Regions from separate parts of the Vibrio sp. SNU_ST1 genome, predicted to be linked through region 1. Evidence: predicted binding sites of a transcription regulator. Region 1 holds the regulator's gene; each other region holds the start of a gene.
The links. The regulator PurR, encoded in region 1, represses purine synthesis genes. The targets are predictions, from matches to a motif close to TNANGNAAACGTTTNCNTNA.
Positions count from the first base shown of each region.

Region 2: folD (bifunctional methylenetetrahydrofolate dehydrogenase/methenyltetrahydrofolate cyclohydrolase FolD) is a predicted target of PurR. The motif match lies at 4,115-4,134, and genes of this name have one in related genera.
Region 3: Q5H80_RS05755 (phosphoribosylaminoimidazolesuccinocarboxamide synthase) is a predicted target of PurR. The motif match lies at 4,002-4,021, and genes of this name have one in related genera.

Region 1 is NZ_CP130748.1:1,144,971-1,155,680, reverse strand. Features, by position in the region: gene elyC (envelope biogenesis factor ElyC) at 1-491, shown strand, start outside; gene torR (two-component system response regulator TorR) at 582-1,295, opposite strand; gene torD (molecular chaperone TorD) at 1,583-2,230, shown strand; gene purR (HTH-type transcriptional repressor PurR) at 2,549-3,553, shown strand; cyclic di-GMP riboswitch class I at 3,724-3,809, shown strand; gene Q5H80_RS05130 (TfoX/Sxy family DNA transformation protein) at 3,937-4,527, shown strand; gene Q5H80_RS05125 (TVP38/TMEM64 family protein) at 4,682-5,362, shown strand; gene Q5H80_RS05120 (DUF2007 domain-containing protein) at 5,437-5,754, shown strand; gene Q5H80_RS05115 (alpha/beta fold hydrolase) at 5,883-6,680, opposite strand; gene glgA (glycogen synthase GlgA) at 6,964-8,418, opposite strand; gene glgC (glucose-1-phosphate adenylyltransferase) at 8,408-9,625, opposite strand; gene topA (type I DNA topoisomerase) at 10,190-10,710, opposite strand, start outside.
Region 2 is NZ_CP130748.1:912,068-922,777, forward strand. Features, by position in the region: gene Q5H80_RS04145 (lytic transglycosylase domain-containing protein) at 1-557, shown strand, start outside; gene Q5H80_RS04150 (LysR family transcriptional regulator) at 739-1,659, shown strand; gene Q5H80_RS04155 (NupC/NupG family nucleoside CNT transporter) at 1,865-3,064, shown strand; gene folD (bifunctional methylenetetrahydrofolate dehydrogenase/methenyltetrahydrofolate cyclohydrolase FolD) at 3,179-4,036, opposite strand; tRNA gene Q5H80_RS04165 (tRNA-Arg) at 4,248-4,324, shown strand; gene aroC (chorismate synthase) at 4,595-5,680, shown strand; gene Q5H80_RS04175 (trimeric intracellular cation channel family protein) at 5,793-6,416, opposite strand; gene Q5H80_RS04180 (elongation factor P hydroxylase) at 6,716-7,246, shown strand; gene Q5H80_RS04185 (YfcL family protein) at 7,256-7,519, shown strand; gene Q5H80_RS04190 (NADPH-dependent FMN reductase) at 7,708-8,229, shown strand; gene mnmC (bifunctional tRNA (5-methylaminomethyl-2-thiouridine)(34)-methyltransferase MnmD/FAD-dependent 5-carboxymethylaminomethyl-2-thiouridine(34) oxidoreductase MnmC) at 8,385-10,463, opposite strand; gene fabB (beta-ketoacyl-ACP synthase I) at 10,592-10,710, shown strand, end outside.
Region 3 is NZ_CP130748.1:1,294,723-1,305,432, reverse strand. Features, by position in the region: gene Q5H80_RS05780 (DUF2786 domain-containing protein) at 9-698, shown strand; gene Q5H80_RS05775 (OmpA family protein) at 804-1,472, shown strand; gene Q5H80_RS05770 (tetratricopeptide repeat protein) at 1,600-2,694, shown strand; gene Q5H80_RS05765 (hypothetical protein) at 2,860-3,048, shown strand; gene Q5H80_RS05760 (SulA-like leucine-rich domain-containing protein) at 3,402-3,809, shown strand; gene Q5H80_RS05755 (phosphoribosylaminoimidazolesuccinocarboxamide synthase) at 4,120-5,223, shown strand; gene Q5H80_RS05750 (transporter) at 5,371-5,748, opposite strand; gene Q5H80_RS05745 (helicase-related protein) at 5,952-8,330, opposite strand; gene Q5H80_RS05740 (NAD-dependent malic enzyme) at 8,515-10,203, shown strand; gene Q5H80_RS05735 (vancomycin high temperature exclusion protein) at 10,416-10,710, shown strand, end outside.

The DNA of each region.
Region 1 (10,710 bases):
TGATGCGCTTAAGTGAAGGGATTCGTATCTTACGTCTTTACCCTGGAGCTAAACTCATTTTGTCTGGCTATGGCGCAGGCACTGAAGTGAGCAACGCAAAAATGATGGCTAAAGTAGCGCTAGCACTCGGCGTGGCAAAACCCGATATCATTCTGCTTGAAACCGCGAAAGATACGTGGGAAGAAGCTCGTCAAGCCGCTGCATTCGTTAAGAACAAAAGAATGGTATTAGTCACTTCAGCGAGCCATATGACTCGAGCACTGAACGAGTTCAACGCTGCTGGCATGAAACCATTACCCGCACCAACTAATTACCTTGCACAAGAAGGCATTGTTGAACCATGGAATAAGTATATGCCTAAGGCTATCTATCTCGAGCAGACTGAGCGCTATTGGCATGAGACGATGGGATTAGTTTGGCAAAGCTTGCGAGATTGGCTAGACACAAGTAATGACCCTGTCGAGAGCAGTACTCAGATGATAAACAATTAAAAAATTCAGTAACAAAAAACCGAGGCATCATTGATGTCTCGGTTTTTTTACGTTCAAATATCGTTACTGAAATCAGCTTTCCACGGAAAATTAGTCACCAGCAAACATGTAACCTTCACCGTGAACCGTCACAAAAATTTGTGGGTTCTTAGGGTCAAACTCCATTTTTGCACGCATACGACGAATTAACACGTCGATAGTGCGGTCATTCGGCGCGTCTACTCGATGGCTGATCATATTCAAAATACGTTCACGGCTTAATACTTGGTTAGGGTAAGAAGAGAGTGCAACCAATAGTTCATATTCAGCTTTGGTCAATTTCACCGGCTCGCTGTTCTTGCTTAGCGCACGGCGAGGTATATCAAACGTCCATTCACCAAAACGAACCACAGATTCGTCTTCTGTTTGTTCTACCGCAACCGCTGCAGTTTTACGAGCAGCCGAAATACGCCACAAGAGGTTTTTAACTCGAACCAACAACTCGCGAAGTTCGAAGGGTTTAGTAACGTAATCGTCTGCGCCCATTTCAAGGCCAACGATCTTGTCAATGCTATCCGTGCGCCCAGTAACTAAAATTATTCCAATGTCTGATTGACTGCGTAATTCGCGAGTTAGCATCAATCCATCTTCGCCTGGCAAGTTGATGTCTAACATAATGAGGTCAACGTTATTTTCTTCTAACATTTTTCTCATTTGAGCCCCGCTTTCAGCTTCGCTCACTGTGTAACCTTCATTCTGGAAATATCCAACCAGTTTACTGCGGGTTACCACATCATCTTCTACGACTAATACGTGATAGCTCATCTACACCACTTTTCTTATTTAATAGTTTCAGTGACCATTCTATTCATAACTCGTAACAATTCTAGTACTACAGAAGATAAAAGCCAGAAACATGATTTTTTTTTGATACAAGACAATCTTAAACCTTGCTATTTGTCGCCCATCGCAATTCAATATAGGCATTACTACTAACGAGTAACTTTGCGTTTCGCAAATAACCTTGTTATTCAGCCTTGGTGTGCCTATACACAAATCACTCAACGATGCTAGGTATACACACACCACAAGACTAAATCAGGATCTAAGAAATGAAAGATACGAAAGCATTCAACGAACAACGAGCAGAAATATACTGGTGGCTATCAAGCTTGTTCGCTAAAGAGCTCACTCAAGAAGAACTCGATCACTACCACTCTGTTGAAATTCGTTCTTTCCTAACTGGTTTAGGCGAAAATGAAACACTAAAGCCGGCGATTGATAGCTTAGTGGATGCGCTAAACCGTCTACAAACACGTGAAGATGCTCAATTAGAATTGTCTGCTGACTTCTGTGACTTATTCTTAAAGACTGATAAACATGGCGCACTTCCTTACGCTTCTATGTATATCGGCCAGACAGGCCTTTTGAACGATAAGCCAGCAAAAGATATGGAAGAGATCATGGCTAAACACAACTTAGTGGTTAACCAAGACCTAAAAGAGCCCGCTGACCACATTGCTATCGAACTTGATTTCCTAGGTAATCTAATCATTCGTTCGAACGAAACGGATCTTGAAGAGGAACTAGAGAAATCCTTCACTGTTCAACAGCAATTTATCGAACAGCAACTGCTTACTTGGGTACCAAAGTTCAACGTTAAATGTCATGACATTGACACATTCGGTTTCTACGCTTCAGTCTCATCCCTGCTATTGGCATTCTGCAAATTAGACACTCAATACCTAGCTGGCGAATAAGCTTTTTTTGACGACTCGATAAATAAATTCAATAGAATTGTGACCATTCACCCGGATTTCTGGGTGAATTTTATTGCGAGTAATTTCTAGTCAGTCTAAAATTGTGACCGCAAACGATAAAATATGAAACATTCACGAAATGCTACACTTATTGAAGTTCAGAGCATTTCGGTGTTAAGACAAGCCGCTCAATAGCGGTTTTTTGTTTTTTAGCACTTTAGTACCCAAAGAGCCCTACAAATTTAAGCTCTTAGTTAGGTAGCTTAACGGCTACTTCATTCCGTACTTTGGGAAAGTAGCTTCTAATAGGATAAAAACATGGCCACTATAAAAGATGTCGCACGCTTAGCCGGCGTATCAACAACAACCGTTTCTCACGTAATCAACAAAACTCGCTTTGTTGCTGAAGCGACTCAAGAAAAAGTTAATAAAGCCGTAGACGAACTTAACTATGCGCCAAGTGCCGTTGCTCGTAGTTTGAAGTGCAATACAACACGCACTATCGGCATGTTAGTGACTCAATCAACTAACCTCTTCTTCTCTGAAGTTATTGATGGTGTTGAAAGCTACTGTTACCGTCAAGGTTACACTTTGATCCTGTGTAATACGGGCGGTATCTACGAAAAGCAACGTGACTACATTCGAATGCTTGCAGAGAAACGTGTAGATGGCATCTTAGTTATGTGTTCTGACCTAACTGAAGAACTAAGAGAGATGTTAGACCGTCACGCGGACATCCCTAAAGTTATCATGGACTGGGGTCCTGAGAGCTCTCAAGCTGATAAGATCATCGATAACTCTGAAGAAGGTGGCTACCTAGCAACCAAATACCTCATTGAGCGCGGTCACTCCAAGATTGCATGTTTAAGTGGCCACTTAGACAAAGCAGCATGTGTTGAACGCATCTCAGGTTACAAGCGCGCACTCAATGAAGCTAAGATTACTGCCGATGAAAATATGATCATCGAAGGCAACTTTGAGTGTGACACCGCTGTGATTGCTGCTGACCAAATCATTGAGATGGAAGATCGCCCTACCGCAGTATTCTGTTTTAACGACACAATGGCATTAGGACTGATGAGCCGATTGCAAGAAAAAGGTATTCGTATTCCTGAAGATATCTCAGTGATCGGTTACGACAACATAGAATTAGCTGAATACTTCTCTCCACCGTTAACGACGGTTCACCAACCTAAGCGCCGTGTTGGTAAAAATGCATTCGAAATACTACTAGAGCGTATTAAAGACAAAGACCACGAAAAACGCGTCTTCGAAATGCACCCTGAAATTGTTGAGCGAAGTACAGTTAAAACGTTAAATTAATTGATGTAATGAGTTTAGTTTAATCAAGCGCACCTTTAGGTGCGTTTTTTTTTTCAACAAACAAAATGCACTTACATGCATATCTCGAAGATCATTAATTGAAGCAATGTCACATTTTAAAATAAGAAGTGTGAGCCTAATTCAACAAAAACTTTATTCTAACAACCCAGTCACGCACAGGGCAAACCACTTGAAAAAGTGGGACGCAAAGCTTCCGGCCTAAACCACTCGTTGGTATGGTAGCGGGGTTACCGATGGCAAAATGCAGTAACTGCTAATACTTTAGTAATTTACAGCCTATTGACAATTTAATTGCAACATTTTGCTAATCTCTCGGACCTGCTTATTTGGTGGCGTAGTTCAAATACACCGAGATAAATAACATGGATAAACCGATACTAAAGGACTCAATGAAATTATTTGAGCCCCTAGGAAAAATTAAGTCACGCTCAATGTTTGGTGGATTCGGGCTTTTTGCTGATGACACAATGTTTGCCCTGGTTGTGAATGACCAGTTGCATATACGAGCTGACAAATGCACAACGCAACAATTCGAACAACAAGGATTTCAACCGTACGTCTACAAAAAACGTGGTTTTCCTGTCGTTACTAAATATTTCGCTTTACCTGAAGGCTTATGGCAAGACCAAGAGAAAATCTTGCAGCTTGCGACTACGTCTCTAGGTTTTGCTAAAGAAGAGAAAGCTGAACAATCTTCTGCTAAACCAACTCGACTCAAAGATCTGCCTAACCTTCGACTCGCTACCGAGCGGATGCTGAAAAAGGCAGGGATCGATTCTGTAGAACGTTTATATGAATCTGGCTCTGTAAACGCATTTAACGCCATCAAAGAATCGCATGCGTCTTCTGTCAGTATTGAACTTTTATGGGCGCTAGAAGGCGCGATCAATGGTACACATTGGTCTGTTATACCGCAGCAACGTCGTGAAGAGCTTATCAATCACGTCAATTAACATTGTCAGTGCAAACTATCTAGATAACTAAGCCGCATTCCTGCGGCTTTTTTTATATCTGGTGAAAGTTATTCTATGCTTTGCCTGTCTATCTATACTAATCGTATACATTGAAAAACTAATGGTATGCATTGAAAATTTAGAGGAAATATCAATGAGTAAAAAAATGATATTAGGTATTGTGTTGGTCATAACCATCGTCTTGTTAGGCGTCAATTTCGGCCAATACTTAACGCTTGAAAATGCGAAAACCCAACAAGCTGTTTTGAATGACTACATCGAGAGCAATTTCATTGCCGCCGCCGCTATCTACTTTGTCGCGTATGTCATGATTACGGCTTTCTCAATTCCTGGCGCCGCGGTTGTTACGCTACTAGGGGCTGCGCTATTTGGCTTCTGGAACAGTTTACTGCTAGTCTCTTTCGCAAGTGCCATTGGTGCAACGCTTGCGTTTCTAAGTAGCCGCTACCTGTTACGAGACTGGATCCAAACAAAGTTTGGTGACAAGTTAGCAACTATTAACAAGGGTGTAGAAAAAGACGGGGCATTTTACTTATTCTCACTTCGTTTGATTCCTGTTTTCCCGTTTTTCCTTATCAATCTATTGATGGGTCTAACACCGATGTCGGTAAGTCGTTACTACATTACGAGTCAAATCGGGATGCTACCGGGTACGGCTGTTTTCTTGAATGCCGGAACTCAACTCGCAGAAATTGATTCCCTTTCAGGCATCGTGTCTCCCTCAGTACTGTTGTCATTTGCCTTACTGGGTGTATTCCCAATTATTGCTAAATGGTTGATGAATAAATTTCGCTCAGCACCTGTCGCTGAGTAACGAAAATAACTAAATAGCTAAATAGCTAAATAACTAAATAGCTAACGCATGCAACCAAATAAGGTTCTATTTCAATGAAAATCTTCAGTGCATCGAATCCGACAGAAGCTCATATCATCTGTGGCTTGTTAGAAAGTGAGAATATTGCGTGTGAAGTCCGTGGTGAGGGTTTGTTTGGTTTAAAGGGTGAAATCCCATTTACCGAAGATACAGACCCTTACGTATGGTTATATGAGGCAGAACTCGCTAGTAAAGCCCGCACGATCGTCAATGACTACCAAAAACAGCAAGATTCAATCATCTATGAAGAGTGGCGTTGTGGTGAGTGTCATGAAATCAATGAAGCACAATTCGGGTCTTGTTGGCAGTGCGGCGCTGCTTCACCTGAATAGCAGAGCTTCAGTTATTACAGACACGATTCGATCAATACCTCCTCCAAATAAAAACGGGAAGCTAAATTAGCTTCCCGTTTTTATTTTAATTCTATTGAATCATCTGCTTTGATAATCAACCTAGAGAATCACTGGATTTGCTTTTGGATAAAAGCGATAGATTGTTGATTGAATTCTTCAGGATTTTCTACATTACATACATGCCCACAGTTGGCAATTTCTACCAACTCGCTCGACTCGTGCGCTTCGACCATTTCTTTAACAGGCTTGATGAACATGTAATCGCGCTCGCCCATCAAATACAAAGTCGGAATCGGCAACTCTCTGTCTTTAAAATATTTCATCAATGGGTTTACATCAGCCGTGAGGATAAACCAGCGCTTGAACTCTTTTTGGCACAGCTTTTTCGCTTCGCGGATAAACAGGTGACGTGATTCTTTTTGACTTTTTTGCGGCATCACAACATAAGCAAACAGGCTGTATAGCCACATATAAGGAATGATGTGCTTACTCAGGTTTCCTAATTTGATTAAGACTTGAGATCGAGTGTTGAGTTTAGTGACGGCACCACCAAGCACCATCGAACGTACTCTGCTTGCCGCCAATTCAGCCACATTACGAACGATAATTGTACCCAAAGACATACCCACAAAGTGTGCGGATCGGATTTTGAGATGATCTAACACTTTAAGAATATCGAGCGTTACCGATTTGAACGTATAACGGTTCGAAATCAGATCTTTAAGTATGTTGTCTGATTTACCGTGCCCTCTCAAGTCAATGAGAAGCAAGTTGAAATGCTGTTTATACGCTTTGATCTGCTTAAACCAAATGGAGGAACTGCCCCCTGCGCCATGCACAAACACAACCCACTCATCGCTCGTAGGGTGAGTAAATGTTTTATGAAATAATAAACTCTCAGACATACCTATCGCTTAATTTATTTATGGAGCTGAGCCTCATCACAAGGCGATGACTAAGGATATCACGCAATTAAGAATTTTAAGTGATAATAGTGTCAAACCCAACACTAGTCATGTGAATACCTGACCACCTTTTCTACCTGACTAAAATGAGTTTGCAAGCTTTGTCTTTGGAAACGTGATGTGATCTGACCAGAAAACAAAAAGGCACTCTATCAGCAGAGCGCCTTCTTTTATTATGAACGGTTGTTATTCAACAATTGAATTTTAAAGCTAAGTCAACAAGTTAAAATGCAGAATGGTACATCGCAAGATATTCTTCTGCCGCATCTTCCCAACTAAAGTCTTGTTGCATCGCGTAAAGTTGAACGCGTTTAATTTCTGCTGGATTTTGAGCATAAAGTAGTAATGAACGATGCAATACCGCTAGCAATGCTTGCGGTGTAGGCTCCTCAAAAGCAAAGCCAGTCGCGACCTCTGGATCCTCATCGTAATCATTCACGCTGTCTTTTAAACCTCCCACAGAACGAACAATCGGTAAAGTACCGTAAGCCATGCTGTAGATTTGGTTCAAGCCACAAGGCTCAAATTCAGAAGGCATCAAGAAAAAGTCAGAGCCCGCTTCAACCAAGTGCGCTAGTTCATTATTGTAGGCTTCGACGAATGAGAACTTGTCTGAATGAAGTGCTGATAGCTCTTTCAATTGACTAGCCAAAACCGGATCGCCAGTACCAACAATCACGATCTGCAATTCGTTTTTCAAGAACTGCTCGATGATAGGCAGTAAGTAATGAACGCCTTTTTGGTTGGTCAGACGACAAACCATGCCATAAACCGCACAATCGGTAACGGGTAAACCAACATCTTGTTGCAGTTTTTGCTTACAAGCAGACTTCCCACGAGTCATGCTGTGTTTCGTTGCTTTGAATTTACGAGGAAGGAAAGCGTCTGTTTCCGGGTTCCAAGCTCCATAATCACAACCATTGAGAATGCCCAATAAGTCTGCCGAACGATGTTGGAACTCTGCTGCCATGCCATGGCTACCTAACTCCGTTTTCAGCTCTTCTGCATACGTTGGGCTTACTGCATTGACCTTATCAGCACACATCACCCCTGCTTTTAGCATAGTGACATGAGTGTCGCTTACAGATGCCTCAGGCACATTGTAACTGTGCATCTCTGGCAAACATTGCAGTTCATCGTATGCGAACACCCCTTTGAAAACCGCATTGTGAACCGAGAGAACACTGCGTGTATTTTCAAAAAAATCGTGTCGTTGATAACGTGATTTAAGCAAGAAAGGCACAAAACCTGTGTGCCAGTCATTTGCATGAATGATATCAGGTTGGAACGCGAGCTTAGGAAGCATATCGAGACAAGCCGTACTGAAGAACGAGAAGCGCTCTCCGTTATCAGCATACGCTTGATTGTTCTCTGCGTACATTTCAGGACGGTCGAAATACTTGGCACATTCAATAGCGAAGATTTGAACACCTTCGACACTCAACTTTTTGACTTGATAAGCAGTATGAGGCCAATGATCGAGCTCGGTCGACAAAATCACGTCAGCTGATTCAATGTTTGGAATGTTTCTATAAGCAGGGATGGTCACTCGAACATCTTGTTCGAGTGTTTGTAACGCTTTTGGCAGTGCCTTGGCTACATCAGCCAAGCCACCACTTTTAATCAAGCCTTCAACTTCAGACGCTACAAAAAGTACCGAGAGAGTCTTAGTAACCAACTCGAGCTCCTTTAGGAATAACTACTACACCATCGTCAGAGACATGGTAATGCTTTTTATCTTCTTTCAGATTTACGCCAATCTGTGTTCCAGGTGCGATATCTGCATCTTTATCGACGATGACACGACGAAGTACGCAACCTTCACCCACTTTCACGTCGCCGAGTAAGATACTCTCACTAATATCACACGCTGATGCGATATTACTACGGAAACCCAATACACACTTCTCAATGCGAGAACCACGTACGTAGCTACCATTGCACACTAAGCTATCGATGATCTGAACACGGCCGTTTGCCGAATCAGTAAACGTAGCCGGCGGTAGTGGCGGATAGTATGTATGTAGTGGCCACTTGCGGTTGTATAGCGAGAATGGCGCATCTTTCTCAAGAAGATCCATATGAGCTTGCCAGTACGCGTCAATCGTACCTACATCGCGCCAATAAACTTCTTCTTTCTCACCAGTAATACGGTTAGTACTGAAGTCATATACAAACACATCACCACGCGGAACCATGTTTGGAATAATGTCTTTTCCGAAATCATGTGTCGAGTCTTCTTTGTCTGCATCTTCAACAAGTTCGGCGAACAATTCGCTAGCTTCAAATACGTAGTTACCCATAGACACCAGCGCTGACTCTGGGTCACCTGGAATTGGTTTCGGGTTAGCTGGTTTCTCTTCAAAACCAATCATACGTCCTTCAGCATCCACTTCGATAACGCCGAATTCAGACGCTTCAGCAAGCGGCATACGCAATGCTGAAACGGTTAAAGCCGCTTTCTTCTCTTTATGGAAATCAAGCATCTGCTTAATGTCCATTTTGTAAATATGATCTGATCCAAAAATACAAACTTGATCAGGTTCTTCCAGTTGCATGAAGCGAAGGTTCTGATAAATAGCATCTGCAGTACCTTCATACCAACGCTTACCTGTACGCATTTGCGCAGGAATAGGGTCGATAAAACGGTCTGTTATGCCACTGATATTCCATCCCTTTTTCATGTGATGAAACAGGGATTGTGACTTAAACTGCGTTAACACGTAGATCTTCATTAGATCAGCATTAACGAAGTTGTTCAGAGCGAAATCAATTAAGCGGTAGCTACCACCGAAAGGAACCGAGGGTTTGCTGCGGGATTCTGTTAAAGGTCTTAAGCGAGAACCTTCACCACCAGCAAGAATCATTCCCAATACACCAGCCATTTTATTCTCCATATATTTATAGCTTGTCGATGTTAGTACTCTAAGAGGTATCTTCCTCTGGGGGATGAGCACCAACACTTATTTCGGTACTTAACGAATATCCATTCACATGCAGTGAAAATATCCTAAGCCAAACGTTGTTAAGTGTGCACTATTGTTTGCACTTGGTTTTATATACGTTATCGACTTTCCGGCCGATTTCAATTTTTAATACGCCATTCTGTGTTATGTAAGCCGATTGCTTTCCTAAGACTTAAAGCAGCTCACACTACACCGTTTTTATGAAACATTTAGTTAACACCTAGAACACATGAGGTATACAACTAAAACCTGACCTGTGACTTACAATATTTTAATTAAGTTACAATCACGTTAAAGTTGCATAATTAAAGATTATTATCCATTCCATTTATTTCACGGCCTGAATTTAATAGCTGAACACAGGTAAGGCTGACGATCGAGAGACAGCATAATTAGTCATATTTAGATCAAAAAAAAGCAGCCTAATGGCTGCTTTTTCATCAATAAAATGCCAACCCATATCAGATCGGGTCACATATTCAGTTACTTCTCTTTAGGCTTTTTACGCTTATCCGTAACTTCCCACTTACCGTCGATGTACAAAGCGGTCCAACCTGAAGGTTTACCGTCCACTTCGGTACGAACGTAGTTTTCTTTTGTCTTACGACTAAAACGAACCACTGTCGGCTTGCCATCAGGGTCAGCAACAGGTGCTGATGCCAGATACTGGAATTTAGGTGAAATACGGTCTTTAAAACGAACCAGCTCTTCCACTAATGGTGCACGTGTCTCACGTGATTTAGGGAAATTACTCGCGGCCATAAACAAACCAGAAGCCCCATCACGAAGTACGAAGTATGCATCTGAATTTTCACATGGAAGTTCAGGGAAGTGCACTGGGTCTTCTTTCGGCGGCGCTACTTCGCCATTTTTCAGAATCTTACGAGTGTTCTTACAATCTTCACTCGTACAGTCCATGTATTTACCGAAACGACCATTCTTCAGAACCATGTCAGAACTACATTTGTCACACTCAACAAGCGGACCATCATAGCCTTTCACTT
Region 2 (10,710 bases), 230 kb from region 1:
CCTATGAAGGACGTAGAGAAGCTTTCTTTCGTAGCGAAGCGATGGCGGCATTGAAGATACTTGATCAAGGCCACATTACACCACAAGAGATGAAAGGCTCTTGGGCTGGCGCGATGGGTCAACCTCAGTTTATGCCAAGCTCATTCTTAGCTTATGCTGCTGATGGTAATGGCGACGGCAAGAAAGATATTTGGGGTACTGAAGAGGATGTATTTGCTTCGGCGGCGAATTATCTAAGCCAATCAGGTTGGGATGACAAATATACTTGGGGCCGTCAGGTTCAAGTACCGTCGACCGTGTCTATTGAGATGCAAGGCCGAGGCGAAGACAAAGCGAAATACTTAAAAGAGTGGTCTGAACTTGGTATTAAGCGCTTTGACGATCGCCCATTGCCAACGCTTGATGAAGATATTAAAGCTTGGCTAATTATGCCAGACGATGAAACTGGCCGTTCTTACCTCATTTACAATAACTACAATGTGTTAATGAAGTGGAATCGTTCTTACTACTTTGCTTTGGCAGTAAGCCACCTAGCGGACAGGGTTAAGTTTGATTAATCGACCTAATTTGATTAGTAGACTTAATTTGGTTAATTGATTTAGGTCGCTTTGAATAGCATTTGGCCTACCATAGGCAGAACGAACTAAAGGACTCTTCGGAGTCCTTTTTCTTTTGATTAAATTTTATATTTCAGATATTTAAAAAGGTGGTCTTGTGCTAACAGACAGAGCTGCACAGATGGTGATATTCCATGCGCTGATCAAGCACGAAGGTTTTACCAGTGCTGCAAAAAGCTTGAACGTTTCGGTGTCTCATATCAGTAAGCAGGTTGCTTTGCTCGAAGACTCGATAGGTATCAAGCTAGTGCAAAGAACCACACGTAGCCTAACGTTAACTGAGGCTGGGGAAGTATTCTATCAGCACTGTGAACAGCTGTTTAACACAGTCAAAGCGGCTCAACTGGATATGGAAAGCCAGCGTGATGATATATCAGGAATCCTGCGCGTAGGCTTGTCACAATCATTTGGCACTCTGCATATCATTCCTGCGATTGATCAACTGAGACAGCTTTATCCTCAGTTGAGAATCGAGGTCCACTTGTTCGACTATAAGGTGGATATGATTGAAGAACGCTTGGATCTCTGGATCACCAACAATGAAGACTTGCCAGAAGGTTATATTGCACAGCGCTTAGCCGACAGTCAGTTTGTAGTGGCGGCATCACCGGATTATCTGATTAAAGCTGGTACTCCTCATGTGCCTTCGGACCTGATTGACCATAATTGCCTTATTTATCGCAGCCGTGAGCGTGACTACACGTCATGGGCGTTTGATAACGGGCAAGAAAACCTCAGTGTCAAAGTGGCGGGCGATTACTCGGTGGATTTGGCAGAGGCGGTACGAGACGCAGCTGTATCTGGGTGGGGTGTTGCTTATTTGGCGACTTATTTAGTCAAAGAAGAGTTTAGAACGGGCAAGTTAATCCAAGTATTACCGGAATGGAGAGCCAGTCAGTTGATGCCATTTTATGCCGTCTATCCGAGCCGAAAGAACATGCCAAAGAAGCTTTCAGCAGTGATTGAGTTCATCAAACAGCATGTTGGTTCGCCGACGTATTGGGACAAAAATCTCAAAACTTGTGTTGAGCTGCATCGTTAATTGTTTCCTAATTCATAAATATAATTTCCATATGGAAAAAGTATGCTTTTTGAACAAGTTAATCCATTAAAATTCAATGCGTTAATCTAATCTTGGGCAAGTTACTGATAATCCCAACATTACATTAACAACCGCACCTTGCCGCAAACGATTTCCTCTATACAATGCGTCGCCTTTCCTACCTACAACTTTTAGGTTGACGCATATGGCTTCCCTACTTGGAATTATCACTATTTTAGTAGCCGCTTGGTTACTATCTACGGACAGAAAAAATATCCCGCTAAGAACTGTCTCTTTGGCTTTCTTACTGCAAATCTCATTCGCGCTCTTGGTTCTTTATGTGCCAATGGGTAAAGAAGCGCTGAATGCAGCTACTGGTGCGGTGTCTAGCTTGATCAACTACGGTCAAGAGGGGATTAACTTCCTATTCGGTGGCCTAACGAATAACGGATTTGTTTTCGCTATTAACGTTCTCGGCATCATTATCTTTTTCTCTGCATTGATTTCAGGTTTGTATCACATCGGCTTTATGCCAAAGGTGATCAACATAATCGGCGGTGCTTTGCAGAAGTTTCTAGGCACAGGTCGTGCGGAGTCACTATCTGCAACGGCAAACATTTTTGTTGGCATGATCGAAGCGCCACTGGTGGTTAAGCCTTACCTAAAACATATGACGGACTCACAACTGTTTGCTGTGATGGTATGTGGTTTGGCTTCTGTTGCTGGCGGCACGCTAGTGGGTTATGCATCGCTGGGTGTTGACCTAAACTATCTGATCGCTGCGGCATTCATGTCGGCACCAGCTGGTCTATTGATGGCTAAAATCTTAGTACCAGGCAGCCCAGAGGATGTTCAAGAAAATATTGAGTCTGGTGTAGAGATTCCACGAGCAACAAACGTAGTTGAGGCAATGGCAGATGGGGCTATGTCTGGACTTCGTATTGCCGTTGCGGTGGGTGCGACACTTCTGGCCTTTATCAGTGTGATTGCGATGCTGAATGGCTTGTTAGGTATTGTTGGTGGCTGGTTTGGCGTAAACCTAAGCTTCGAACTTATCCTAGGTTATGTGTTCGCACCCGTTGCATGGCTGATAGGTGTACCGTGGTCTGAAGCTGTGGTTGCCGGCTCGCTGATCGGTAACAAGATTGTCGTGAACGAGTTCGTGGCTTTCATTCAGCTAATGGATGCTAAAGAGGCGCTAAGTGAGCACTCACAAGCGATCGTAACTTTTGCTCTATGTGGCTTTGCTAACATCTCTACAATGGCCATTCTGATTGGTGGTTTGGGTAGCTTAGTTCCAGAGCGTCGTTCTTTCATCTCACAATACGGTTTTAAAGCGATTTGTGCGGGTGTCTTTGCCAACCTAATGAGCGCAGCGATTGCTGGTGTGGTGCTTTCGCTTTAACAGCGACACCTTAAGTTACTTATACCGCTCGTTTTGTAATGGGTAATTATCAAAAAAGCCGCAACGTTCATCACGTTGCGGCTTTCTAATTCTATTTATACTGTTGTACATAGATTACTTCGAGTGAAACTGCTCACAAGCAATCATTGTGTTCTCAATCAGGCTCGCTACTGTCATTGGACCTACACCACCCGGTACTGGAGTGATGAAGCTTGCGCTTTCTTTCGCTACGTCGTATTCAACGTCACCCACTAGTTTGCCAGATTCCAAACGGTTGATACCTACATCGACCACAACAGCACCTTTCTTAATCCAAGCGCCAGGAATGAAGTTCGGCTTACCAACGGCAACTACAACAACGTCTGCTTGGCGTACGTGACCTTCAAGGTCTTTGGTGAAGCGGTGGCAGGTTGTTGTCGTACAACCGGCTAGAAGAAGCTCTAACGTCATTGGGCGACCTACGATATTTGATGCGCCAACTACAACCGCGTGCTTACCACGTAAGTCGATGTTGTAGCGGTCAAGCAACGTAATGATGCCTTTAGGCGTACAAGAGCGAAGCTTAGGCATACGCTGAGCCAAACGACCTACGTTGTATGGGTGGAAGCCATCAACGTCTTTTTCCGGCGTGATGCGCTCAAGAACTTGAGTGCTATCAATACCAGCTGGTAGAGGAAGTTGAACAAGAATACCGTCAATCTCTGGGTCTTCGTTCAGTTGGTCTACCAGTGTTAATAATTCGTCTTCTGTCGCAGTGGCTGGCAAGTCGTAAGATTTAGATACGAAGCCAACTTCTTCACATGCTTTACGCTTACTTCCCACGTAAACCTGAGAAGCAGGGTCTTCACCCACTAAAACAACCGCTAGGCCCGGAGCGCGTAATCCAGCTTGAGTGCGAGCTTTTACACGAGCCGCAACTTCAGAGCGAACCGTTTGAGAAATTAGCTTTCCATCAATATTTTGAGCAGTCATGAATTTCCTTAGTATTGATATTCAAGTTAGTGGCTGATGTTTTTGGCGCATTATTCCAGAAAATCTTTTTGATTACCATCAAGCAAACGTTTGCTTTGTTCTATTTTCCAACACTTATAATCCTATTGCACTTTTTTTACTCACTTGGATCAGAATGTTACATAAAGCCGTTGCTTTACTGATTCGAATTCGTATAATCCTTCCCTGTAGCGCGCCCTTAGCTCAGCTGGATAGAGCACCTCCCTTCTAAGGAGGTGGTCGAAGGTTCGAATCCTTCAGGGCGTACCACTATTTAAAGAAACCCGATAATTCTCTGAATTGTCGGGTTTTTTGCTTTCTTACCATCATAAAAACAATCGTCTTCAATCGCCACTCATTTTCCCTCGTTATTCATTTCATTAGGCTGATGTAATAGAAAGTTAAAATTGTTGGTTTTTTGGGGTTTACATCATTTGGTAATAAAGCCAATATGAATTCACGAAGAATAGACAAGTAAAGCTGTTAGCCCGTAGGTTTAGGAATCAAACCTTCTGCTCAATGGCTGATTTAGAGGAAGTAATGGCAGGAAACAGTATCGGACAACATTTCCGCGTGACTACGTTCGGAGAAAGTCACGGTATCGCACTAGGATGTATCGTAGATGGGTGCCCACCAGGATTAGAAATTACCGAAGCAGACCTTCAAAGAGATTTGGATCGTCGTCGCCCAGGTACTTCTCGTTATACAACGGCTCGCCGTGAAGCGGATGAAGTGAAAATCTTATCAGGTGTATTTGAAGGCCAAACTACGGGTACTTCTATTGGTCTATTGATTGAAAACACAGACCAACGCTCTAAAGACTATTCCGAAATTAAAGACAAGTTCCGCCCTGGCCACGCTGATTATACCTACCATCAAAAGTACGGTGTGCGTGATTACCGAGGTGGCGGTCGCTCTTCTGCTCGTGAAACTGCAATGCGTGTTGCGGCAGGTGCGATTGCGAAGAAATACCTTAAGCAAGAATTTGGTGTTGAAATCCAAGCTTATCTTTCTCAAATGGGTGATATCTCAATTGATAAAGTGGATTGGAGCGAGATCGAAAACAACGCTTTCTTCTGTCCTGATGCCGACAAAGTACCAGAATTTGACCAACTGATTCGTGATTTGCTAAAAGAAGGCAACTCGATCGGTGCGAAGATTCAAGTGGTTGCGACTAAAGTGCCTGTAGGCCTTGGTGAACCAATCTTTGATCGTCTAGATGCCGACATCGCACACGCTCTTATGAGTATCAATGCGGTGAAAGGTGTTGAGATTGGTGATGGTTTTGATGTGGTTAATCAGCGCGGTAGTGAACACCGTGATCCATTAACTCCAGAAGGCTTCAGCAGTAATCATGCTGGTGGTATCTTAGGCGGTATTTCTACTGGCCAAGATATTGTGGCAAGTATTGCACTTAAGCCGACATCAAGCATTACCGTTCCTGGTGACACGATCACCAAAGACGGTGAAGCAACGCAGTTAATCACTAAAGGTCGTCACGATCCATGTGTTGGTATCCGTGCAGTGCCTATTGCTGAAGCGATGCTGGCTATCGTGTTGCTTGATCACTTACTACGTCACCGTGGCCAAAACTTTGGTGTGACAACAGAAACACCAAAAATCTAGTTCTGCTTCGTTTTATTCAGAACAGATTTGAAACTGATTTGAGAGACACCAAAAGGGTTGCTTCGTAATGAAGCAACCCTTTTTATATTCTGCGTCATCGAGAATATATTATCTAATGCACAGAGCTTTCCGGATCAAGCTGGAACGAAGGCAAGCGCCATTTGAATCTCACTGCTGCCATGCGCAGTAAATAGCCTACAACCAATGTCACGATCGTCGCGGTCACATCGTTGATGCCTAGTTCAAGAAGACCTAAGTACAAGCCTGAAGCGACAAGGGCGACAGATGCGTACAACTCTTCATGCAAGACTAGTGGCGTTTGACGACAGATAAGGTCACGTAGCAAACCACCAAACACGCCAGTCACTAATGCAGACACCATACAAATCATTGGATGCAGACCCATGGTCATCGCTACTTTAGTACCAATGATACTGAATACGATAAGCCCCAACGCATCCAAACGAATGAACAAGCCTTTTAGTTTGATTACCCATTTGGCTAATCCCGTTGTGATAACACCAGCAATACAAGTGATCGCCAGATACTGGGGGTTTTCAACCCAGCCTAATGGGTAATGACCGAGTAAAATGTCTCTTACTGTACCGCCGCCAATTGCCGTTGCACTTGCAACCAGCATTACACCAAACCAATCCATTTTTTGTTTGCCAGCACTGAGAGCACCGGTCATGGCTTCTGCCGTGATGCCAATGATATACAAAACACTTAGTAGCATTGCTGTAGCTCTATAATTTAGGTCTATAAATTGGAGTCTTATAGGCCATAGGGATATAAAAATGAAGCGCGAGTGTAGTAGTAAAAACGCTGATTGACGAATGAATATTTGTACCGTGAATAGGCATTTCAGATTAGCTAAACTAATCATTCACCTCAAAGTGGTGTAATCTGGGATCAGCAATCGATTGTCATCGTAAAGTATTATGATGAACCTAATATCATTGCCAGTGATAGGGCTTTACCGAGCGCTTAAAAAAACGCAAAATGCCCCAGTTCTTTTTACTTAAATTTGATTTTATGACACACCAATACCCAGACATCATCGACATTTTCAATCAAACCTTTTTCGAGAGCTTCAATACTAAGCTAGAACTGGGAGCGGACGAGCCCATTTACCTGCCTGCCGATGAGGAGATTCCTCATCACCGTATCGTTTTTGCTCGTGGCTTTTATGCTTCAGCACTTCATGAGATAGCGCACTGGTGTGTGGCTGGTCCTGAGCGTCGCTTATTGGAAGATTTTGGTTACTGGTATGAGCCTGATGGCCGAACTGAGTCGGTTCAAGCTGAGTTTGAAAAAGTGGAAATTCGCCCACAAGCGTATGAATGGATCATTGCGACCAGCGCAGGCTTTCCTTTTAATGTCAGCTGTGACAATCTACACGGCGATTTTGAGCCAGATCGTTTGGCCTTTATGAATAAAGTACACAGCGAAGTTATGGGTATCTTTGAAGCTGGTCTGCCGCCTCGCGTGAAAATGCTCTCTGAAGCATTACGCAGCTTCTACGATGTAGAACCTTTATGTACTAGCCAATTTATTGTGAAATAAGAGAATATTATGATTATCGAATTTGAAGAAAAACTACTTGAATTAATTGATGCTCGCATTGAAAACGCATCAGATGATGAACTGTTTGCTGGTGGTTACTTACGTGGTCATATTTCTCTTTCAGTAGCTTCATGTGAAGAAGACGGTATTGAAGACGTAGCAGAAGTTAAATTGCGTATTGAGAAGAGCCTAGAAGACGCACGTTCTGAATTGACGCCAGCCGATCGTACGATCGTTAATGACCTTTGGGTTGAGCTGCAAAACCAAGCTTAATTTTAGTCGTTTAGCATTATTCGTCTAGCGCTATTCGCTCACAATTCTCCCTCCTCATTTTTGAGCGAACCAATAATTTGAGACTCATTCGAATTTTTTGAATGAGTCCGTTCAATCCTTGTGATGGTTCCATTTTCTGACTACGTTATTCTAATCCCACTTAACGGAATCACAGAAAAGGTCACATCATGAAAGTTATCGCATTCGGCGCAAGCACCAGCTCTACCTCTATCAACAAAACTCTAGCAACTTACGCAGCTAACTTGATTGAAGGTGCTGAAGTCAAAGTTCTAAACATCAACGATTACAACGTTCCTATGTTCAGTGAAGACACTGAAAAAGAGATTGGTCAAGCGGAAGGTGCTCAAGCATTCCTACGTGACCTAGCAGAAGCTGACGCATTTGTTATCTCTTTCGCTGAGCACAACGGCCACTACCCAGCGGCGTACAAAAACCTATTTGACTGGACGACACGCATTGAGCGTGCAGTATTTGGCGAGAAACCTGCGGTTTACTTAGCGACATCACCAGGCCCTGGTGGCGCACAAACAGTACTTGGCGCAGCAACTGGTTCGGCTCCGTACTTTGGTGGTAACGTTAAAGCATCGCTTTCAGTGCCTAGCTTCTACGATAACTTTGATTTTGAGTCTGGTGCTATCAGCAACGAAGAGATCGCCCAACAGATTAAAGACGCGGTTGCTAAGCTGTAAATACTGCTCCGTTTAGAACATCAGTTTAGATCAACACGAACAACAAAAAGCCCGAGTGACATAATGTCGCTCGGGCTTTCTAGCTTTTAGCCTTTAGTTTTTAGATATTTCTGATATTCAGAAACTTCAGATGTTCAGAATAGCTGAACTAGAAACTATGAATTTGATTTAGAGTGCTTGTCTGCAACCCATCCAGCCGTTAATGCTTTGCCTTTACGCAGTCTGCGCACCCACATTCTGCTTGGGTGAATCGCCTCAAGCACATCGACAGGTAAGGGAAGCGGATCGCCACAAATTTGTGATGCTAACACTTCAGCTAATAATGGCGCAGAGCTCAAGCCGCGTGAGCCTAGCCCGATAAAGCAGTATAGGTTAGGGAAGCTTGTTACCGTTTGAACATCATCAATAGAGTGACGTTGCGGGTTGAAGTTGTGCAGGTCTTGGTACTGTTCTTTGATTGATTCAAAATCGCCAACGTTTCCGACAAACGGGAGGTGGTCACGGCTTACGCTTCGGATACCTTGGCGCGCTAAGTTGTCACTGGTGTCGACATCTTTTGTCCATACTTGGTCTGGTAGAGACCCATGTAGGCGCTCGCCATTGTGCTGTTGAACCTCAATATCAAATTCCTGGTCGATATTGGTTTTGTCGTAGTTCGCACCAATACAGTGATGACCATTGTTTGGATTCTGCGGCGTAAGATAGCCATCAAAGCACAACACGGTTTTTAGTTGGCTGAGATTTTCCGTGGTAGGAATATGGCTCACTTGGCCTTTTACTGGCGTCAGAGGTACGGGGCGAGTTTGTTCAAATTGGGTGAACTTGTGCCCGTTAGCAACAACCACTTGGTCGTGTTTGGCTTGAATTTCGCCTTGAGGTGTATCAATGGTCAGCAGCCATTGTTGCTCTGCGTCTAACCATTCAAGTTGTGTTATTTGATGTTGGTAGTGTGCGCTCACTTTGTTGGTCTCTACTAACTTGCCAATCAAGCCTTGAGTTAGCTGAAGCGGGCTTAGCCACCCACCCAGTGGGAAGTAAACACTCTCTTTATCGACGGGTAAGCCAATCTTTTCGTTGGCTTGCTCTGGCGATAAACGCTGAATCAAATCGGTGTGGAAGTTGCCTTCTAACATACGGTTGAGCTTTTTAGTGGAGCCTTCATCCCACATCAAAATGTTCACGCCACACCAGTGGTGATCGAAGTTTATTGATTGTGCTGCTTGATTAATAAATTGGCGGGCAAACAATAAGCTAGGTCCAAATATTCTTGAAACATTAGATGTTGCTTCGCTGAGTAGCGGATAAATGGCACCTTGATTGTTGCCAGAGGCATTTCCCGCGGCTTGTTGGTGTTCACAATAAAGGGTGATGTTTTTACCACGACGACTTAGCGTTTTGGCTAATGCAGCACTGGCGACACCACCACCAATGATCGCAATGTCTTGTGATTCACTGTGCTCTGAAAGGCCATACCAAGGTTTGATGTTGGTGTGAGCGCGCTTTTCGCCAAGTCGGCCTGCAATCATTTCCCGTTTGGTACCAAAGCCTTTAACTTTTTTCATCGCAAAGCCAGCTTCGATTAAACCACGGCGAACAAAACCAGCGGCGGTAAACGTTGCACAGCTGCAATCTTGTTTTGCCAGTTTGGCCATGCCGTTGAATAGGTTTTGATTCCACATTTCAGGGTTTTTACTTGGCGCAAAACCGTCTAAGAACCAAGCGTCAACCAAACCTTCCTGCGGAGTAGGCACGTTTGGCATACAATCCTTAATATCACCAAACCACAAATCAAGCGTGATCGCACCATCACCCAGCACAATGCGGTGACATTCAGGTAGGGCAATCGGATAGTGTTCTTGAAGTTGTGTCGCATACTCCGCTAATTCTGGCCACGATTGGTGGGCTTTGATGAGGTCATCTTTATTGAGAGGATATTTTTCAAAACTGATGAAATGTAACTCTTTGGTCATAGCATGTGGGTTATCTTTAAGAAAAGCATCGAACCATTGCCAGACTGCGAGAAAGTTTAAACCTGTACCAAAACCGGTTTCAGCAATCACAAAACGGCGCTGTTGATGTTCAACCCAACGCTCTGGAAGGTGGTTTTGTTTTAAAAAGACGTAGCGAGTTTCTTCTAAACCGTTAACATTAGAGAAGTAAACGTCGTCAAATTGGTCTGAAACTGGCGTGCCAGACTCATTCCATTCCAGTTCTGCATTAGTAATTGAAGTCATAAAATCTATCATTTTGTGATTTGAAGCGATATGTTGGTAGGGATTGTACGAATTTCTAGGAAAGCTGACCACTTTTGTTAGGCTTCTTAGTTATCATCTAGCTGAATTTAGAATTATAGGAATGTCACATGAAACGAGTCGTAATCACCGGTATGGGTATTGTTTCAAGTATCGGTAACAACGTCGAAGAAGTTTTAGCATCACTGAAAGAGGGTAAATCAGGTATTACCGCTTCAGAGCAGTTCAA
Region 3 (10,710 bases), 150 kb from region 1:
AGTTGTCGATGGATAAGAAAAAAGCCCTAAAGAAAATTGCCAAGTGTCTTGAACTTGGAAATTCTGCGAACGTCAATGAAGCTGCCAATGCGATAAAAATGGCGCATAACTTGATGCTGAAATATGGTCTCGAAAAGGACGATATTGAATTTATCAAGATGGGAAAAACTCAATCCAGTCACCTGTTACCTGCAAATATCAGCTCTACACTGCTGCGTGTTATTCGTGGTATTAACACCAAGTTTGGCGTAGAAGCCGTGTTACTGAATCACAAAGGCCTTAAACGCGTTGAATTCATTGGTGAAGCCGATCGCGCTATCTTCGCGGCTTTTGCGTTCGATATTATTTATCGCGAACTGAATGAGCACACTGGCCAATTCAGAAACAGTTTCGCGGGCTCGGGAACAGGGACACTAGAAGTAACACGTCGCGTAAACTCTTACGTTTCGGGTTGGGTAGAAGGTGCGCTTGAAAAACTACCTGTTATCACCCCAGACGACGAGTCAAACAACAAGATCAATAACTACATTGATAAAGAGTTCCAAAACATCGACCGCGAAACGTTCAAACAACAACTCAGAGAAGCGATGAAAAACCTCACCGCAGACTATGAAGTTGGTTTGAAGAAAGGTCGAAAACTGTCTGTAAATCGACCAGTTGGCGGAACTCAAGCCGTTAAAAAGATAACTAAATCATAGAGCCACTTTACATTACTTCAGCGTATTGATAAAAACCACCGATAGGACTTATTGTTGTCTTTCGTAATTTATGCGTTTGACAAAAGTACATGATGGAGAAATACGTTGAAAAAAATCACACTAGCCCTAGCACTCACTGTTGCTCTAACGGGCTGTCAAGCGACACAACGCCAAAACGCTACAACTGGCGAATCTGAGACTAATTCCGCAACTCAAGGCGCTTTAATTGGTGCAATTGCCGGTGCTGTTGCTGGTGCTGCTACGGGTGACGACTCTAAAGACCGCCGCAAGCGTGCACTCATCGGTGCAGCAGGTGGTGCCGCAGTTGGCGGTGGTATCGGTTACTACTTTGACCAGCAAGAAGCTGCACTTCGTGAAGAACTCATGAACTCTGGCGTTCAAGTAGAGCGCGTTGGTGAGAACCAACTTCTACTTCGCCTAGAGAACGGCATCGGTTTTGCTTCTGGTTCTTACGCTTTAGAATCAAACATTCACAAAACACTTCGCGGCGTTGCGCGCATCTTAGTTGAATACCCAGACACTAGCCTAGTGATCGAAGGTCACACTGACAGCACAGGCAGCGAGTCTTCTAACCAAGTTCTTTCTGAGCGTCGTGCTGAATCGGTTCGTGCATTCTTGATCTCTCAAGACGTTGCTGCAGGCCGTGCCATTGCTCGAGGTAACGGTGAGCGTTACCCTCTATGTGACAACAACACCTCTCAAGGTCGCGCTTGTAACCGTCGCGTAGAAATTCAAATCTTGCCGCTTAAGTAGCACGATTAAAGCCCAGTTCGTCTTTATCTATTGAATTAACCTCTATATAGTTGCTTGTTCAAAATCACACGACTAGTCATATTCATACTGATATACCGACTCTGGGCTTTTTTACGAGACTTATCTATTGTTTATCCTATACAACTTTCTGCCATCATCAATTCTCAGAACTCTATTTTTTTCCCTCATATTTTCCACAATACAGTTCTCTACTACACACTTCGTTCATGCCAAAAGCAACGTTGCATTCTCGATAGAACCTCAAGATCCAGTTTCTCAATACCAACTAGCCCAAGCTTATGAATCAGGTATTGATGTCCCTTTGAGCACCAGCGATGCATTTTATTGGTACTCGCAATCCGCAGAAAACGGCAATGCAAATGCGCAATTTAGGCTGGGGGAATGGTACTTGGCTGGATCAGATGTGGAACAAAGCAATAAGCTTGCGTTGGAATGGTTTATTAAATCAGCGCTACAAGGAAATCAGCGCGCGCCTATCGAAGTCGCAAAGCTCTACGAATCCTCACTTGAGCAAGAGCTCCTAAAACCATTAGATGAAGCACAACTATGGTATGAAGCGGCCTTAAAAAACAATCCAAAAGCCGAAGATGGCTATAACCGCATTCTGGAAGCGCAATTCAACGAGCAACGTGCCAAGCAGATCTCTTCGATTGAGAAGCTCAATGACAACGTCATTGCTGAAAGCAGCACGAATCAGAGGCTATCTAATCCAGAGCGAGCAAGTCACTCCCCTTCTTCTCAGCCCCCTAGAGAGCAGGCAACACGTTCTAACCTAACGTATTCAGACTATCTGATTGGCGCAGCCTTAGCCGTGTTAATTTCAATTGTCAGCATTATCTTGACTCTGGTGATATCAAAAAGAAGACACGCTCTAAAATCTGGTAAATTGGGGCAACAAAAGCAGACACTTGAAGCACAGCTTAGCTCGAAGGACTTCACTATTAAGCAGCAAAAACGTCAGCTGCACACCATGTTCCATGAGTTAAAAAAACAGAAAAGTGACAACAGCCTGAACAATTTACAAGTAGCCTGCGCTCTATTTGGGTATACACCTAGCTCAATTCCGAATCAAAAAAGCATTAAAATTCGATATAAACAGCTATCCAAAATCTACCACCCTGATGGTTACGGATGTGACGAAGAGATGAAACGTTTGAACAATTCGCTAAAAACCATCCTTAAGAGTGTTGCAAAAACGTAAACAACCAAGCAAACTCGATTTCCAAAGTCGCAAAGATATCGATTTTATTAGTACTGCAATCGATCCCCCTCTCAAAAACAGGTAACAAACTATTAACTAATGAGTCTTACTTGTGTCATAATTTGCGCCGAAAATACACCTGACTTAAACAGGTGAGGAGAGAATATGTTCACAATAGAAGGCGTTTGTGATTGGTGCAAAAAGCCAAGCCTAGTTAAAAAGCACGACTACCTAGATGGTAAGTGTCATCATGCATGTCAAGAGTGCAATGATATGGCAACCATTGATGTTCGCCAGTTCAATATTGGTGAAATGGAAATGAGAGCAAAACTCTCCCAAGCGACATTGAGATAAGCAACACCGTTGAAATATAAGAAAGCGCCTAAGGCGCTTTTTTTGTATCTGAGATTTATCTTCTTATCTTCTTATCTTCTTATCTTCTTATCTTCTTATCTTCTATACAGGTATATACAGTACTTTTCTGTCAAAACCACTGTATACACCTGTATAAAGCTCACATTTCTTCAACTTATGAGACAAAACAACAAATTCATTCAAATTTAATTTTTATACCATTTTCAATAACTTAAACAAAAGCAGCATCTATAACCAAGCAAGATCGTCCAATAATCCCTCAAAAAACGCTTGATCTTATAAGCAACAAAAACTACTGTATACACATACAGCATGTATATAAGGACAGCAAAATGATTCCAGCACACGTTAAAGCACAACACTCTAGCCCGCTAACTCACTGCGTATTTACATCCGTCTCTCGTGAAACAAAAAGTTCAAACGAAGAAGCGTTGTTTGCCAAAATGGCGTTGCTGTCCAATCAACATCAGTGGTTACTGTTTACGGCTCAAACACCAAGACCATCGGCTAAACAGCTGCAGCAACATAATGTTTGCTGTGATCGTGTTATTCACATGAAAGCCTCTAATCAAATGACAGAAGTAGAAACCGTCGAGAAAGCCATTCGATCTAAGAATGCGAGCGCGATTGTTGCGAGTGCTTCGATTGATCAATTCAGTCAGCAATACCTAAGAACATTAGGAATGCGCTTTCAGTGTGAAGTCTTCTTTATTGATGCCAATTCAGAGCGTATTCACTAGACCACCTTGCTTAATAACATGTTGGCTCATAAACATAGCCCATAAACATAGCTTAATCTTTTAGCTAACAAACTTAAGTTAACTTGACATCATAGCTCCAAAACACAGTCCAAATATACTCCCTTCCCCTGCCCTACAATTCGCCAATTTTTTAGCAGATTGTTAGGCGGGGGTTTTTATTTAAACAATAGATTTAGCAATCGTTTGCTTTTTCTCTGGAAGCAAATAGTAGATTGGGTATAATGCCCGTCTAATCATGTGCACACCGCACTTCTCTGTATGACGTTTGATAAAAGATAGGAATGTCTAAATGAGCCTTGCTGATCAAGTTCTTGCCGTAAATGATGACCTACCAATCCGTACTGATAAACCTGTCCACAGTGGCAAGGTTCGCTCAGTCTACTGGTTAACTGAAGAAGATAGCCAACGACTAATTAAAGAGAAAGGCTACGATGTAGCACCAGATGCGCCTTTAGCAATCATGGTGATCAGTGACCGTATATCTGCATTTGATTGTATCTGGCGTGGTGAAGGGAATCTAAAAGGTGTTCCAGGTAAGGGAGCCGCTCTGAATGCTATCTCTAACCACTGGTTCAAATTGTTTAAAGACAACGGCCTCGCTGACAGTCATATTCTTGATATCCCTCACCCGTTCGTATGGATTGTACAAAAAGCTCGCCCAGTCATGATCGAAGCAATTTGTCGTCAATACATCACAGGTTCAATGTGGCGTGCATACGCAAACGGCGAACGTGAATTCTGCGGTATCGAGATGCCAGAAGGCCTTGAGAAAGACAAAAAGTTACCTGAGCTACTGATCACGCCTTCTACAAAAGGGATTTTGAAAGGGATTCCTGGTGTTCCAGAAGCTGACGATGTGAACATCACACGTAACAACATCGAAGATAACTTCGCAGCGTTCAACTTTACTCAAGCAAGTGACATTGCGCATTACGAGAAACTGCTAAAAGAAGGCTTCAACGTAATTAGCCAAGCGCTAGCAAAAGTCGATCAAACCTTTGTCGATACGAAATTTGAGTTCGGCTATGTGAACGATGCTCAAGGCAAAGAAAAGCTTATCTACATGGACGAAGTTGGTACTCCAGATTCATCTCGCATTTGGGATACTCAGGAATACAACAACGGCAACATCGTTGAGAATTCAAAAGAAGGCTTCCGTCAGTTCTTGCTTAACTACTTCCCTGATGCCGACATTCTTTTGAATAAAGAACGCATGCCAGAGCGTGAAGCGTTAGCTCGTGACAATGAACTTCCATTGAATTCATTAATGTCTCTGTCACGTACTTATCTTGATATCGCGGCGAAGATTACAGGCGCGGAAATCGTACTGAGTGAGAACCCTAAGCAAGAGATCATCGATATATTGCGTGCCGACTACGGCCTAATCGATTAATCGCGGTTCGATATCGCGTTCTGCCTAAGTACAAGAGCTGCTCAAATACAAGAGCTACTTAAATACAAAAAGGGCCTCATTATTGAGGCCCTTCTTACATGTACGTTTTAATCTTATTTGAGCTAAGCTCTAAGCTCTACTGATAGATTAAAGCTTGATAGTCAACTCTTCTCCAGAATTCTCGGCAATCACCAAATGACTGCGCGATTCAATGTACTCGATCTGCTCTTCTTCAAGAGAATATGGCATAGCAACTTTGAGTTCATTGATCCCCTCTAGCTTGGCTAGCTTGAGTAAGGTAACAATGTTTGACTCATCACTTTTACGCGTCGACATCGATTTCAATGCCATCTGCCATAAACGATCTTCAGGGCTTGCGAGCTCTTTAATGCTATCTCGCCAGACGGTACTGAATACTGGCGCAATCGTGGTTAGTGCTTCCAGAAAAGTCCATTTTTTACTGCATGAGGCGCCAAGAAATGTTGTGTAATCAAACTCTACACGCGTCTCTGTCTGTTTATCCATGATGTCCCCCGACACTTTGACAACACAATATACTCAATATCTATCAACTCTTTCTATATAGCAATAGGATATAGAAGAATAGTCTTTTATGACCTTTTGATTGGTTAAAAAGGCATATAAAAATCAAACTTGTAACAAAATAAGTACTGAAAAAACATATATGCACCTATTTGATTAATATTTTAGAGATAAAACTAATCCATCTATTTGATATCAATTATCCGACTCGCTTTTTTGTACTGAATACGCCAGCCAGACCATGTCGGGAGCTCCCAACGTTTTGGCGATAACTTTCGACTGCCCGATTGATAATGAACGTAAATCAGCTTGCGTGCCGGCAGGTATTCGACTTCGAGTTGCAAGTCGGCAAGGCTCAATGCAAACGGGTACTTTTCCGAAAACTCTGAATAGAGCCAAGTCGGGATACCATCGAATGGAATATCAGCATGGTCGAACATTTCCAATTCGCTCACATCAGTGACACCTAACACTTCAAGCTGCTCTATCAACCATAGCTCAAAGTTAATATTCTCAATTTCTGGTGTGTATTTGGTTTGCTCATCGAGACCGAGTTTCACATACAGCTGCCAATGTTTGATTTGTTGAGTGCGAGCTTCTGCAAAACCGGGAAGTTGAACCCCATTCGATACAAGATCGACGATGGGCTTTAGCGATAGTTGCCCTTCCGCTGCCACGAGCTTAGTCGTGATCGTGCGGCCGGCATACACCAACGCCATCCCAGTATAGACGCCTTCATCATTCACAATCGTTTCACCTTGCTCCCACTCTCCTAGCTCAGCATCAATGATAAGCTCAAGAGGAATGGGGGCCGTGACCGTCGCTAAGGTCAGTGTTTGCTTAACGCCTCTTCCCGGCAAACTATGAGTGTCTAACACCAACATCGCTTGTGCATTGTCAGGGAAACGATTCTGACGGCCGAGTACTACCTCTAACGCTCCATTGGCAAAAGCTTCTTTCCTTCTCAACCTGCGTACAAACACCAGTTCAGGATGCAGATTCACAATGATCTTAAGCAGTTCAATACGCTGTAAACGTGACGAGACTTCTAATTGAGGAAGTTCAAACACCTCACGCATTTGCTTAGCCAGTCCTTGTGCTTCATTCAGTGCCTGTTGGTCTATTTCTAAATGCGGATATTCGCGACCACGCACAATCTGAATTAACAGGCTTAAATCACACCCTTCTTTCTCTTTTTGCGCCAGAGCTTCTAGATGTTCTGCATTGTTTGATAACTGATATAAGCGAGCAGGAACGGACAGCGCCGCTGTGAGATCGACCATCGCCTCTTTTAATGCTTTGGATTTAATTCGAGTAACAATATCGGCATACAAAGCGTCAATCGGCAACGGATACAGCTTTTTGCCATGCTCGGTAATTTGATGGTCGGCGTTAATCGCTTCCATCGTCATTAAGGTTTGAGTCGCACTGTTTAGTGATTTTTCCGGAATAGGATCGAGGAAAGACAAACTCTCAAGCGGAGATCCACAGCACGCCGCGGCCAACATAGGTTCGGTCAGCTCTTCACGCTGCAATTCAGGCGGTGTGACTAACTCTAACGCCGCATGCTCACCATATAGACGCACACAAACACCATCCATCACTCTACCCGCTCGGCCAGCTCGTTGCTTGGCACTGGCTCGTGATATCGATTTAAGCATCAGAGTCGTTCTACCGTTTCGTTGAACGGTGCGTCTTTCTAATCCTGAATCTATCACCACGCCAATGTCAGGAATGGTTAATGAGGTTTCAGCAACGTTAGTTGCAAGAATGACTTTTCTCAGGCCATTACCTTCAGTATTAATATTACGACCCGATAACGCTAAATCTCGCTCTTTATCACTGACTGACGCATGCAATTTAACGACTTGGATATCTGGATTTTTCGCTAAGGCTTGTTCGCATTGCACGATCTCTTTTTTACCCGGCAGAAAAACCAACATGTCACCAGAAGATGCAATCAGTTGGTGATTCACTTCTTCGGCAATGCGTTGCTCTAGGTGTCGAATATCGGGCAATGCTCTTGACTCATTCGCTCGGTGTTCAATAGCAACTTGATAAGTTCGGCCTTCACAACTGATTCGATTCGCATCCAAATAATGAGCAAGGCGCTCACCTTCAATGGTTGCTGAAGTGATCACCAAACGATGACTCGCTTTTTGTTTGAGGATCGCCACCAGCAAATCAATGTCCCAGCGCCTCTCATGAAATTCATCGACTACGATGACATCAAAGCCAGCAAGCCCATCTTCAGATAGCCAACGCAGCGCGATACCGGGCGTCACAAAAACAACGTTAGTTTTCTCGTTGTATTCAGACTCAAGTTTGATCGCATAACCAATTTTGTCACCAAGCTTTTCGCCCGATTGTAGGGCGAGATATTTAGCTAATGAGGTACAAGCTATTCGTCTTGGTTCAACCACAAGCACTCGCCCATGTTGGCAAGCCCAAATTGGTAAGCGCGTTGATTTACCCGACCCGGTTTCCGCTTCTACTACTAGGTGAGAATTAGCGATTTGTTCGTGAAATACGTTTTGATAAGCATCGATGGGAAGTAATGACATAAAAAAGAGGCGTCGCGAAAAAGTGTGAGCAAAGTATAACGAATTATGGTGCTAAAATTCGATAAGTGTGGGACATGGGTAAGAATATCATTTTGTTTGCAAAGATCGGAGGTAAACTATTTACAATTGAATAACTAAACCGTTATCATTTTTCGGTTACCCTTTCTCCCATATTAGGCATCTAATGAACAACGATAAACGCCCTCTATATATCCCTTATGCTGGTCCTGCTCTACTAAGTACCCCTCTTCTAAACAAAGGCAGCGCATTCTCTGCTGAAGAGCGCAGTTCTTTCAACCTTGAAGGCTTGTTACCGGAAACAACCGAAACAATCCAAGAGCAAGTAGGACGTGCATACAAGCAATATTGTAACTTCGAAAGTGATATGGATAAGCATATCTACCTTCGTAACATCCAAGACACTAATGAAACGCTTTTTTATCGTTTAGTTCAAAACCACATTTCTGAAATGATGCCTATCATTTACACGCCAACGGTTGGCGCAGCATGTGAGAACTTCTCAAATATTTACCGTCGTGGCCGTGGTCTGTTTATCTCGTACCCGAACCGCGATCGTATCGATGACCTACTGAACAATGCGACAAACCACAACGTTAAAGTTATCGTGGTTACGGATGGTGAGCGTATTCTTGGTTTGGGAGACCAAGGTATCGGTGGCATGGGTATTCCAATTGGTAAGCTAGCACTTTACACAGCTTGTGGCGGTATCAGCCCAGCTTACATGCTACCAATCGTGCTCGATGTGGGTACAAACAACCCGCAGCGTCTTGCTGACCCAATGTACATGGGCTGGCGTCACCCTCGTATCACGGGTGCTGATTACGATGCATTTGTTGAAGAATTCATCCAAGCCGTTCAACGCCGTTGGCCTGACGCATTAGTTCAGTTCGAAGATTTCGCACAAAAGAACGCAATGCCACTGCTTGAACGTTACAAAGATCGCCTCTGTTGTTTCAACGATGATATCCAAGGTACAGCCGCTGTAACGGTTGGTTCTCTACTTGCAGCATGTAAAGCAGCGAACAGCAAACTGTCAGACCAACGCATCACCTTCCTCGGTGCGGGTTCTGCAGGTTGTGGTATTGCTGAAGCGATCATTGCTCAAATGGTGTCTGAAGGTATCAGCGATGCACAAGCTCGCTCTCAAGTTTACATGGTTGACCGTTGGGGTCTGCTACAGGAAGGCATGCAAAACCTGCTTGATTTCCAACAGCGTCTAGTTCAAACCAACGCGAACACCAAAGATTGGGAAAGCGACGGCACTGGTTTCTCTCTACTAGACGTTGTTCGTCACGCGAAACCTACGGTATTGGTTGGCGTATCTGGTGCGCCGGGTCTGTTCAGCAAAGAAGTCATCAAAGAGATGAACCTGCACTGTGAGCGTCCTATCGTGTTCCCACTGTCAAACCCAACAAGCCGTGTTGAAGCAACACCAAATGATATTATTCGTTGGACTGACGGCCAAGCTCTTGTTGCGACTGGTAGCCCGTTTGAGCCAGTGGTTCACAACGGCACCACTTACCCAATCGCTCAGTGTAATAACAGCTACATCTTCCCAGGTATTGGCCTTGGTGTATTGGCTGTGAATGCTTCACGCATCACTGACGAAATGCTAATGGAATCAAGCCGAGCACTTGCAACCTGTTCTCCACTTGCTATCAATGGCTCAGGTGCTCTACTTCCACCATTGGAAGAGATCCACACCGTATCTAAGAAGATTGCTTTTGCCGTTGGTAAAAAAGCGATTGAGCAAGGTGTTGCTCTAGAGATCACTGAAGAAGCACTACAACAAGCGATTGACCAGCACTTCTGGCAGCCGGTTTACCGTCGCTACAAGCGTACTGCATTCTAATAAAACGTGCTGCGCTCTGAATAAAGGTACTGTACTTGGAATAAAGGTACTGCGCTTGGAATAAAGAGTGTTAACTACTCTTACAAGAGCCTCTGCAACTGCGGGGGCTTTTTTCTTTACACTGTCTTGTCTTTTTAACTGATTTTTCTGATTTTTATTTGGTATTATCGAGCACTCAAAAATTAATGCTCAGTCAAAGGACCATACCGAGAGTGAAATTTGATTCTCACATTTTCCGTAGCCACTTATTAAAAGCTTACAAAAAGCTGCAAGGTTTTCTGTTTGGCGCTTTCCTCGTGTTCTTAGTTGGCAGCGCTGCGGTTATTGCGATCGATTATTGGGTTTCATGGCAAGCAGAAGATCGCATCATCTACGACATTGATGAAGTGCCCGAGCTTGAGGTCGCCGTTGTGCTTGGCACAAGCAAATATTTGGGTAGAACACTCAACGACTATTATAAGCACCGAATCGAAGCGGCAATTGAGCTGTTCGATCGTGAAAAGGTAG